DNA from 4 places in the Desulfovibrio biadhensis genome. Region 1 is predicted to be linked to each of the others. Evidence: predicted binding sites of a transcription regulator. Region 1 holds the regulator's gene; each other region holds the start of a gene.
What was found. The regulator sigma-54, encoded in region 1, starts transcription at its own class of promoters, with help from an activator protein. The targets are predictions, from matches to a motif close to CTGGCACGGNNNNTGCTT.
Positions count from the first base shown of each region.

Region 2: a site for sigma-54 is predicted at 1,072-1,089, ahead of nifH (nitrogenase iron protein). Genes of this name have one in related genera too.
Region 3: a site for sigma-54 is predicted at 872-889, ahead of hpsG ((2S)-3-sulfopropanediol dehydratase). Genes of this name have one in related genera too.
Region 4: a site for sigma-54 is predicted at 1,240-1,257, ahead of ACZ5EH_RS05060 (Spy/CpxP family protein refolding chaperone). Genes of this name have one in related genera too.

Region 1 is NZ_AP042477.1:4,379,688-4,381,890, forward strand. Features, by position in the region: gene hpf (ribosome hibernation-promoting factor, HPF/YfiA family) at 1-311, opposite strand, end outside; gene rpoN (RNA polymerase factor sigma-54) at 360-1,781, opposite strand; gene lptB (LPS export ABC transporter ATP-binding protein) at 2,075-2,203, opposite strand, start outside.
Region 2 is NZ_AP042477.1:2,097,799-2,100,001, forward strand. Features, by position in the region: gene ACZ5EH_RS09160 (P-II family nitrogen regulator) at 1-133, opposite strand, end outside; gene nifH (nitrogenase iron protein) at 179-1,009, opposite strand; gene ACZ5EH_RS09170 (LeuA family protein) at 1,439-2,203, shown strand, end outside.
Region 3 is NZ_AP042477.1:797,032-799,234, reverse strand. Features, by position in the region: gene ACZ5EH_RS03590 (TRAP transporter large permease) at 1-592, shown strand, start outside; gene hpsG ((2S)-3-sulfopropanediol dehydratase) at 946-2,203, shown strand, end outside.
Region 4 is NZ_AP042477.1:1,148,852-1,151,054, reverse strand. Features, by position in the region: gene ACZ5EH_RS05070 (ABC transporter permease) at 1-163, shown strand, start outside; gene ACZ5EH_RS05065 (hypothetical protein) at 317-529, shown strand; gene ACZ5EH_RS05060 (Spy/CpxP family protein refolding chaperone) at 663-1,163, opposite strand; gene ACZ5EH_RS05055 (ATP-binding protein) at 1,435-2,203, shown strand, end outside.

The DNA of each region.
Region 1 (2,203 bases):
CCACCTTTGCCCCGACGATGATCCTTGCTCTTTTCCCGGACTTTGCGCAGTTGCGCTTCAACCTTGTCCAGAACCAGGTCAATGGTGGAATACATGTCTTCGGATTCCTCGTTGGCAGTAATGTGCAACTGCCCGGAGGTGATGACGACCTCTGCTTTGTGCCGAAATTTGTCAACGAGCATAGTCACGTTCACTTCAGTGATCTGCTCCTGGTTGCTCAAAAATTTCAGTATTTTCTCAAAACGTCTGCGAGCATACTTCTTAAGATGCTCAGACGGTTCGAATTGTTTGAAGAAAAAGTTGATGTTCATACTATATCCTCCTTGGTCTCATAATCTCGCTACCTGTGGATGGCGGACTTAAAAGGCTTCCTTGCGCTTGGAAGACGACTCGATATTCAAAGCGGTTCGGTATTTTGCAACGGTACGGCGGGCAATGTTGACCTGCAGCTTGTCTTTGAGGATTTCGGCAATGCGTTCGTCGCTCAAAGGTTTTTTGGGGTTTTCTTCCCCTATGAGCTGCTTGATGGTGGCCTTGACACTTTCAGAACCCACCTGGCTGCCATCATCCATCCCCAGTCCACTGTTAAAGAAAAACTTGAGCTCGAAAATACCATGGGGAGTAGCCACGTACTTGCTTGTCGTGATCCGGCTCACCGTGGATTCGTGCATGCCAATGTCCTCGGCAACATCTTTAAGTATCAGAGGCTTGAGCCGGGTGACGCCTTGTTCAAAGAACTCACGCTGATACTTTACTATGCTCTCTGTTACTTTATAAAGCGTCCGCTGGCGCTGATAAAGGCTTTTCATCAGCCACATGGCGGAACGCATTTTTTCCTGCATGTAGTCCTTGTCTTTGGAAGGACCTTGCAAGTTGTCCATATAATAAGAATTAAGCTGGAGCTTTGGCAGTCCGTCTTCATTGAGAAGGATATGGAAATCGTCGCCAAATCTATATACGTACACATCCGGGCTTACGTAAAACGGTTCACCAGTGCCAAAGCTCGCCCCTGGCATGGGATTGAGCTGTTGCAACTGTTCCAGATAATTTTTTATGTCCTCCATGCTGATTTTAAACTTACGGCACAGAGGTTTGTAGCGCTTTTTTTCCAGATCTTCGAGATGTTCTTTAACCAACTCCACAAGAACGGGATCATCATCCATACCGAAGGAATGGAGTTGTACCAAAAGGCATTCCTGAGGGGTGCGTGCGGCAACACCTACAGGATCAAAAGTTTGCATCTCAAGGATGACTTTTTCCACAACTTCGGGATCGGCGTTCGACATTGCCGCAATATCTTCCGCAGAGGCCTGAAGATACCCGTTTGTGTCCAGGTTCCCGATGACAACTTCGCCGATTTCTTTCTCTTTTTCACTCAGATCAGAAAGCCGTAATTGCCACTCGAGATGACCGTCAAGGGAGGGTCTTACTGCGTAGCGTCCTTCAAGGGAAAGCTGATCTTCAGGAGATTCCGACTCACGCATTTGCATTTGACGGGAGCTACTTGAAAATTCTCCAAGGTAGTCTTCCCAGTCGGCATTGCGGATGATTTCTTCCTGGCTGGACGACGGCGCATCTGGACGAATCTCTTCCGAAACGGCCTTCTCTCTCCCCTCGTCCTCGTAATGTTCTTCGAGGAAAGGGTTTTCCATCAGCTCTTGTTGCACTGTGTCCAACAATTCGAGACGGGAAAGTTGCAGCAGCTTGATCGCCTGCTGCAACTGGGGCGTCATGACGAGTTGCTGTGTGAGCTTGAGCTGTTGTCTGAGTTCGAGAGCCATAGGCAAATGCCGTTTTCGGCGAGTATAAGGGTTAAACCAACAAAAACCGCCCTATTCCGCCCCCCAACGGTTTTGCGCTGAAGGCGGCTTCATGCAACGAACGGGCCTCAAAGTCAAATCCCTGTTTCGCCCAGTACATGCGATTTGGTGTAACAACTTATGTGCCATATCCGGCCCATGCTTGCAACACGCATCACATGTTCCCCGAAGCGGAACAGATACAAAAAGATTAAAAATATAAGCTGATTAGAAAAGAAACACCGTTCCAGATGGTGGAGCAACAATATTCGGCATCAGAGACTGAAGCCTTCGCCCAGGTATACTCTACGGGCTCGGTCATCCGCCACAATGGCTTCCGGAGCACCGTCCAATATCACCCTTCCTTCAAACACCAGTGAAGCTCTGTCACAAATATTGAGAGT
Region 2 (2,203 bases), 2.3 Mb from region 1:
TCTTGATGCCGCGCTGTTTGCCGCGACCTGCAACGGAAAACTTGGTCGCTGCAGGAAAGCCTGCGTCCAGAAGCGCTGCCAGAACGTCGTCGACTTTCTCGGGGCGTACGATTGCTCGAACCATGATCATCATTGCGGTATCTCCGTATTCTTTTTAAGCGTGATTAAAGGGTCGGGCCTATGCAGCTTCGAGCAGACCGTATTCCATGAGCAGCTTTTCAAGGTCTTCGATCTCCAGAGGCGTGGGGATCACGAACATTTCATTTTTGTCGATGGCTTCAGCCAGGTTGCGGTAGTGCTGTGCCTGGGGGTGATCAGGGGCGTAGTCGATGACCGTCTTACGGTTGATCTCGGCCTGCTGCACCATGTTGTCGCGGGGCAGGAAGTAGATCATCTGGGTGCCCAGGCGCTTGGCGAGCTCTTCGATCATCTCTTTTTCGTTGTCGACGTTACGGCTGTTGCAGATGAGGCCGCCCAGGCGAACGGTACCGGACTGGGCGTACTTCATGATGCCCTTACAGATGTTGTTTGCAGCGTACATGGCCATCATCTCGCCGGAGCAGACGATGTAGATCTCGTCGGCCTTGCCGTCGCGGATGGGCATTGCGAAGCCGCCACACACAACGTCGCCAAGAACGTCGTAGAAGGCGTAGTCCAGGCCTTCGCTCTCTTCGTAAGCGCCGAGGGATTCGAGCATGTTGATGGAAGTGATGATGCCGCGGCCGGCGCAACCAACTCCAGGTTCGGGGCCACCGGACTCAACACACCAGGTGCCGCCAAAACCTTTTTTGCGGATATCTTCGAGATCGACGTCTTCACCTTCGTCACGAAGGGTGTCCAGAACGGACTTCTGGGCCAGGCCGCCCAGCAGCAGACGCGTGGAGTCTGCCTTGGGGTCACAGCCTACAACCATGATTTGTCTGCCCATTTCGGTAAGGCCGGCAACGGTGTTTTGTGTTGTTGTGGATTTGCCTATGCCGCCTTTGCCGTAAATAGCTACCTTTCTCATTGTCTCCTCCATGCGGTTTGATTGTCGTTTCGTTTGGCAATGCGTGCGGATGAAAGCCACAAAGGCAAGGCGCGTGCCACAAATGCGTACCATGCGTATTTTAATTTATAACATACTGTTTTGATGAAGTTTCATGAAATGGATACAAAAAAGTCACGTTTTCTGAAATAGGCGTGAGAGTGGGTTAGCTACAAAACCAAAGTGTACTGTGCTACAAAAATGTAGCGTTTTTTGTAGTCTGCTCCACAACACATGCAAGAAGGTGTGGGCGCGCGCCTCCAGGTATGTCGCACCCTTTGGGGCCTGTGCGTCTGCAGCGCCTTGTCTGGCACCATTCTTGCCTCTTAGGCATGACCGCATTCCCCTTGTGCACGGAGCTGCATTGGCGCTTTGGGAATGAAATGAGACCAGCAGAGAAGGAGACGGACCATGCCTCAAGGAATTATCGACAGCACCCTGCGTGAGGGGGAACAGTGTTACGGCGTGTATTTCACCCCGGAAGAGAAAGAAGAGCTCATTGTCAGGCTGGGCCGACTGGGCGTGGATGAAATAGAGATCGGCGTACAGGGGCAGGAAGACCTGAATGACCTGCTGCAGCTTGCGTCCAGGGTTGCGCCCAATGTTGCGTGCAGCGTCTGGTGCCGCTCAAGGGATGAAGATGTGGTGGCTGCTGCGCAGCATGGCTGCAGGATCAACATGGGGTTGCCCGTGTCCGAGGATCATGCCCGGCAACGGCTGGGGTTGGAATTGGGGGACATTCCGGTTCTTGCTACAAAAATGGTGACCCTCGCAAAACAGAGTGGCGCGCCGTATGTTTCCTTGGGCCTGGAGGACGTTTCCCGCGCGGCTCCTGAAACAATCCTGGAAGTGGCTGCCGCCGCTCTGGATGCTGGGGCGGCGCGCATAAGACTTTCGGACAGTGTGGGCCTTCTGGACCCGGGACGCATGGCCCTGCTTGTGGAACTGTGTGTCGAATCACTGGGCGACCGCCCGGGCTGGAGCCTGGGCGTCCATTGTCACAACGATTTCGGTATGGCCATGGGCAATGCATCCACTGCTTTGGCCACCGGCGCATCCTGGGCCGACGCTTCCGTACTGGGCATTGGCGAACGCGCCGGCATCACCCGTCTGGAGGAACTGGCTAGCTGGCTGGCCCTGCAACGTGGAAAGACTTCCTACAATTTGGGAGAACTT
Region 3 (2,203 bases), 1.6 Mb from region 1:
CCTGGCCGGTCTTGCAACGCCGACTGAAGCTTCCGCCTGTGGCGCCTTTGGCGCGCTGTTGCTGGTTATCGCGTACCGCAAGTTCAACATAAAAGACCTCAAAACCGCGATGTACAACAGTGTGAAGCTGTCGGCCATGATTCTGATCATGATCGCGGCCTCCAACTTCTACGGTTCGGTCTTTTCCAGGCTTGGCGGCGCATCATGGCTTTCGAACCTGCTGATCAACATGGATCTGCCTCCCATGTTCATGATCGCTCTGATCATGGCGTTCGTCTTCCTGCTCGGCTGGGCAATGGAGTGGGTGCCCATCGTATTGATCATTCTGCCGATCATGTTGCCCACGGTTAACGCCCTGGGTATCGATCTGCTCTGGTTCGCCATTGTCTACGCTGTTACCTTGCAGACATCCTGGCTTTCCCCGCCGGTTGCCCTCTCATGCTACTTCATCAAGGGGTGCATACCAAGTTGGCAACTCTCGGACATCTATAAGGGGATGGTCCAGTATATCGGCTGTCAGGTCGTTGGTATCGCCCTGATCATGGCTTTCCCGGCCCTGGTTACCTGGTTGCCGAGCCTGATCAATCCTTAGTTTGAATGATGCAAAGGGCGGAGGGAAAACCCTCCGCCCTTGTTGCAAGGTCGCAACGCAGTTGTTCTTTGATTCGTAAATTGTAACAAAAAAAGTTGTGAATTTTAAGCAAGTTGCAAATTGGCATTGTAGAACTGCAACATGGTGCATTTTAAATAATTCAGGTGTGCGACATTCGTTGTAACTCAGTTGTAACTGACAAGTTGGCGCAAATAAGAGTAGTCTAAATATTTTAGCTGTTTAAGAGAAATAACGAGAGAATTGGGCAAAAGCCATTAACTGGCATCGATCTTGCTCATGTAAAAACATCAAAGGGAATCGTTATTTCATTCTTACTTTAAGGAGTACTTATCATGGATTGTTGCTTGTCTCCTCAAGAGCGGCTTTTGAAGGACCAGATGGAAGGACGTGAAAACCAGTTTCGTAACTCTCCCGCACACGCCCGTGCGTTCAAGATTCTGGATCGTGTGCAGAATCTGACTCCGAAAGTTGATATCGAGCGTGGTAAATACTTTACCGAGTCCATGCGCCAGACCGAAGGGCAGCCGCTTGTGCTTCGCTGGGCCAAGGCTATGTACAATGTTGCAGAAAAGATCACTGTTTATATAGATGACGATCAGCTGCTTGTCGGTCGCGCCGGCGCCCAGGGCCGTTACGGCATCCTGTATCCCGAGCTTGATGGCGACTTCCTCGACCTCGCTGTGAAGGAACTCGACAAGCGCGAAGTTTCTCCTTTTATCATCGAGCCTGAAGACGGCAAGGTGATGATCGAAGAGATCGCTCCTTACTGGAAGGGTAAGACCTACCACGAAGACCTGGCTGTTGCTCTGCCTGAAGAGACTTTGAAGCTGACGTATGATCCCAACGACACGATGTTCTCTCGCTTCATCGTCAACGAGACCTCTTCCTTCCGCTCCTCGCTGCAGTGGGTTCTGGACTTCGAAAAGGTCATCAAGCGCGGTTTCAAGGGCTTGAAGACTGAAGCTGAAGAAAAGCTGCGCAGCCTCGATCCCTTCAGCCCCAAGGACAATTGCGAAAAGCGTCCTTTCCTGGAAGCCGTTATCATCGTATGCGACGCAGTCACCCTGTGGGCCAACAGGCATGCTGCCCTGGCGCAACAGATGGCTGCTGCTGAAAGCGATCCCCAACGTAAGAAAGAACTGGAGCAAATCGCTGAGATTTGCGCCTGGGTTCCTGAGAATCCTGCACGTAACTTCCGCGAAGCCATGCAGTCCCAGTGGTTCACGCAGATGTTCTCCCGCATTGAGCAGAAGACCGGTACCATCATCTCCAACGGCCGTATGGACCAGTACCTGTACCCCTTCTACAAGGCTGACGTCGAAGCCGGTGTCCTGACTGAAGACGAAGCCACCGAGCTCTTCGAGCTGATGTGGGTTGGCATGGCTCAGTTCATCGACCTGTACCTCTCCCCCACTGGCGGCGCTTTCAACGAAGGCTACGCCCACTGGGAAGCTGTTACCGTCGGTGGTCAGACCCCGGACGGCCGCGACGCCACCAACGAGCTGACCTACCTGCTGCTGCGCTCCAAGCGTGAGTTCCCGCTGCACTACCCCGACCTGGCTGCGCGTATTCACTCCCGTGCGCCTGAGC
Region 4 (2,203 bases), 2.0 Mb from region 1:
CTCGCTGCTGTTTCCGCTTTACCATCTGGTGGAGTTGACTCGCTGGGCCTCTCTGGGATTCATGGAATCGAGTGCCTGGCTCAATGTGGGGTATCTCATCATTTTTACGTTGGTTTTTGGCTGGCTGGCTCTGTGGGCCATGCGGCGACGCCTTGTGGTGTAGCCGTCTTCTGTTTCGCCCCCGCAATAAAAAGCAAAACCGGGAAGGATGGCTCCTTCCCGGATATGATTATCGGCGGTTGTGCACCGTCGTTAGTGACTGTTTTGCGTGAAGCTGTTGCTGACGCGTCTTAGCGCTGGCTGTTTAGTAGGTATAGTGTCTTGGTTGCCAGCCGGAGGTGTTTCCCTGTTGGCCGTAGCCACCCTGACCACCGTGGTAGCCGCCATGGCCACCGTAACCGCCGTGACCTCCGTGGCCGGAGGAATGCCACATTCCACTGAAAGGGGCGTATCCGCCAAAGCCACGGCCACAGGCCCCCAGCAAAAACATGACGAGCAGCAACAGGAGGACGATGTTGATGATGCGTGAAGTCATGTGTGCCTCCTCGTTGTTTGTGTTGCGTTGCAGCAGCACGTTGTAAAATTCAAAAATGGGTAAGTATGCTTGGCAAGTGAGAAAGGGGAGGTATGCGCCTCCCCTTTCTTTCTGGTTTAATCAGGGATTACCAGCGTCCGCAACGGCTGCCGCGAGAACCACGGGGACCATTGTCATCTGTATTGTAGGCGGGGCAATTGCCGGGGCCGTAGCCCTTTTGGCCGTAGCCACCATGGCCAGGACCGAAACCGCGTCCACCACGGCCGCCCAGGCAGGAGCCAGGACCGGCGAATTCGTTCACGCCCAGTTCTTCAGCCTTGGCAATAATCTGATTGCGAGTCTCGTTCATGCTCTCGGCCAGAGCACGGGCCGCCTTGGCGTCAGGATTGTCGGAGCGCATGATGGCGCGCAATTCTACACGGTCTGCAAAGAGCTTTTCACGCAGGGGCTTGGTGGCGTCAAAAAACTTGTCAAATTCTGCTTTTTGGTCAGCTGTCCATTCCTGCTGCACAGCGCCGGGACCATTGCCAGGACCGCCGCCAGGGCAGCCACCGCGGTAAGCAAATGCTTGGGAGGACACGAGTGCAACGACCAGGGCCAGCATGGCGATTCCGATATACTTTTTCATGGCTTCTCTCCTTGTTGCAAGGGTGTTTTTTTACCAATGTGGAAGTCTGGTGTTTTCCTTGCATTTGCCAAGGTAAAGGCAAGGGCCGTGCCAGAATGAAAATAATCGCATAAAAGTATTTTATTTCAAGCTGTTGAGCTTGAAGCGCAAGGAAAGAAGTCGGAAATTATCATGCGGGTTCCTTGTCCGATATGTAAAGAAATTATACACTGAACAACGCGAGCGTATAAAAAGTTAACACGCTCCCATGTAACTATCTGGGGACAAGAATATGGTGTTTCGAAAATCTCCCTCCAATAATCGCCTGGACGTGTATGCCTCCCCCTTTGTGGTTGTAGGCGTGGCAGCCATTTTGGCCGTTATCGTCCTGGCCATGTCCTTTTATAACGTGAACAGGGAACGGGCGTTTGTCTCTACAGTACTTACGGAAAAGGGCGCGATGCTTATCAGGTCTTTTGAGGCGGGCGCCAGGGTCGGCATGATGGCGCGCACAGATCCAGAGACGCGTATACAGGTACTTACGGAACAATTCGCCATGTTGCCGGGCATTGAAAGCATAACCCTGACCAATATGGACGGCGTGGTGCGGGCCAGCAGCGATACTGGCTCAATAGGTCAGGATTTCATGGCAGAGGGCGCTTTTTCCGGGTTGCAGGCAGACGAAAATCTTAAATGGAAGGTGACCACGGCTGCAGACGGCACGCGCACATTTTGGGTGTACAAATTGTTTACACCCCTTGTTCCGCCTAGGGGGCGTTCGGATTTGCGCTCTCGCTTTGAACATAATGGAGAACGTATAGAAGAACATGGCGAAGGGCACGGCATGGGGCGACATGGTCGCGGCATACCAGGCGACCGGTCTGATCGGATGCGGCGTAACTGGCAGCGTTTCTGTACGATGATGGGCGAGCCGCAGCAGTCGGACGAGGTGCCGCACCCGGCGGTCTTGCTGGTGGGCATGGATGTTAAGCCATTTGAGGAAGCCCGCGCCCAGGACGTGCGCACAACCGTCATATTGGCGGCAACGCTTCTGGCCTTGG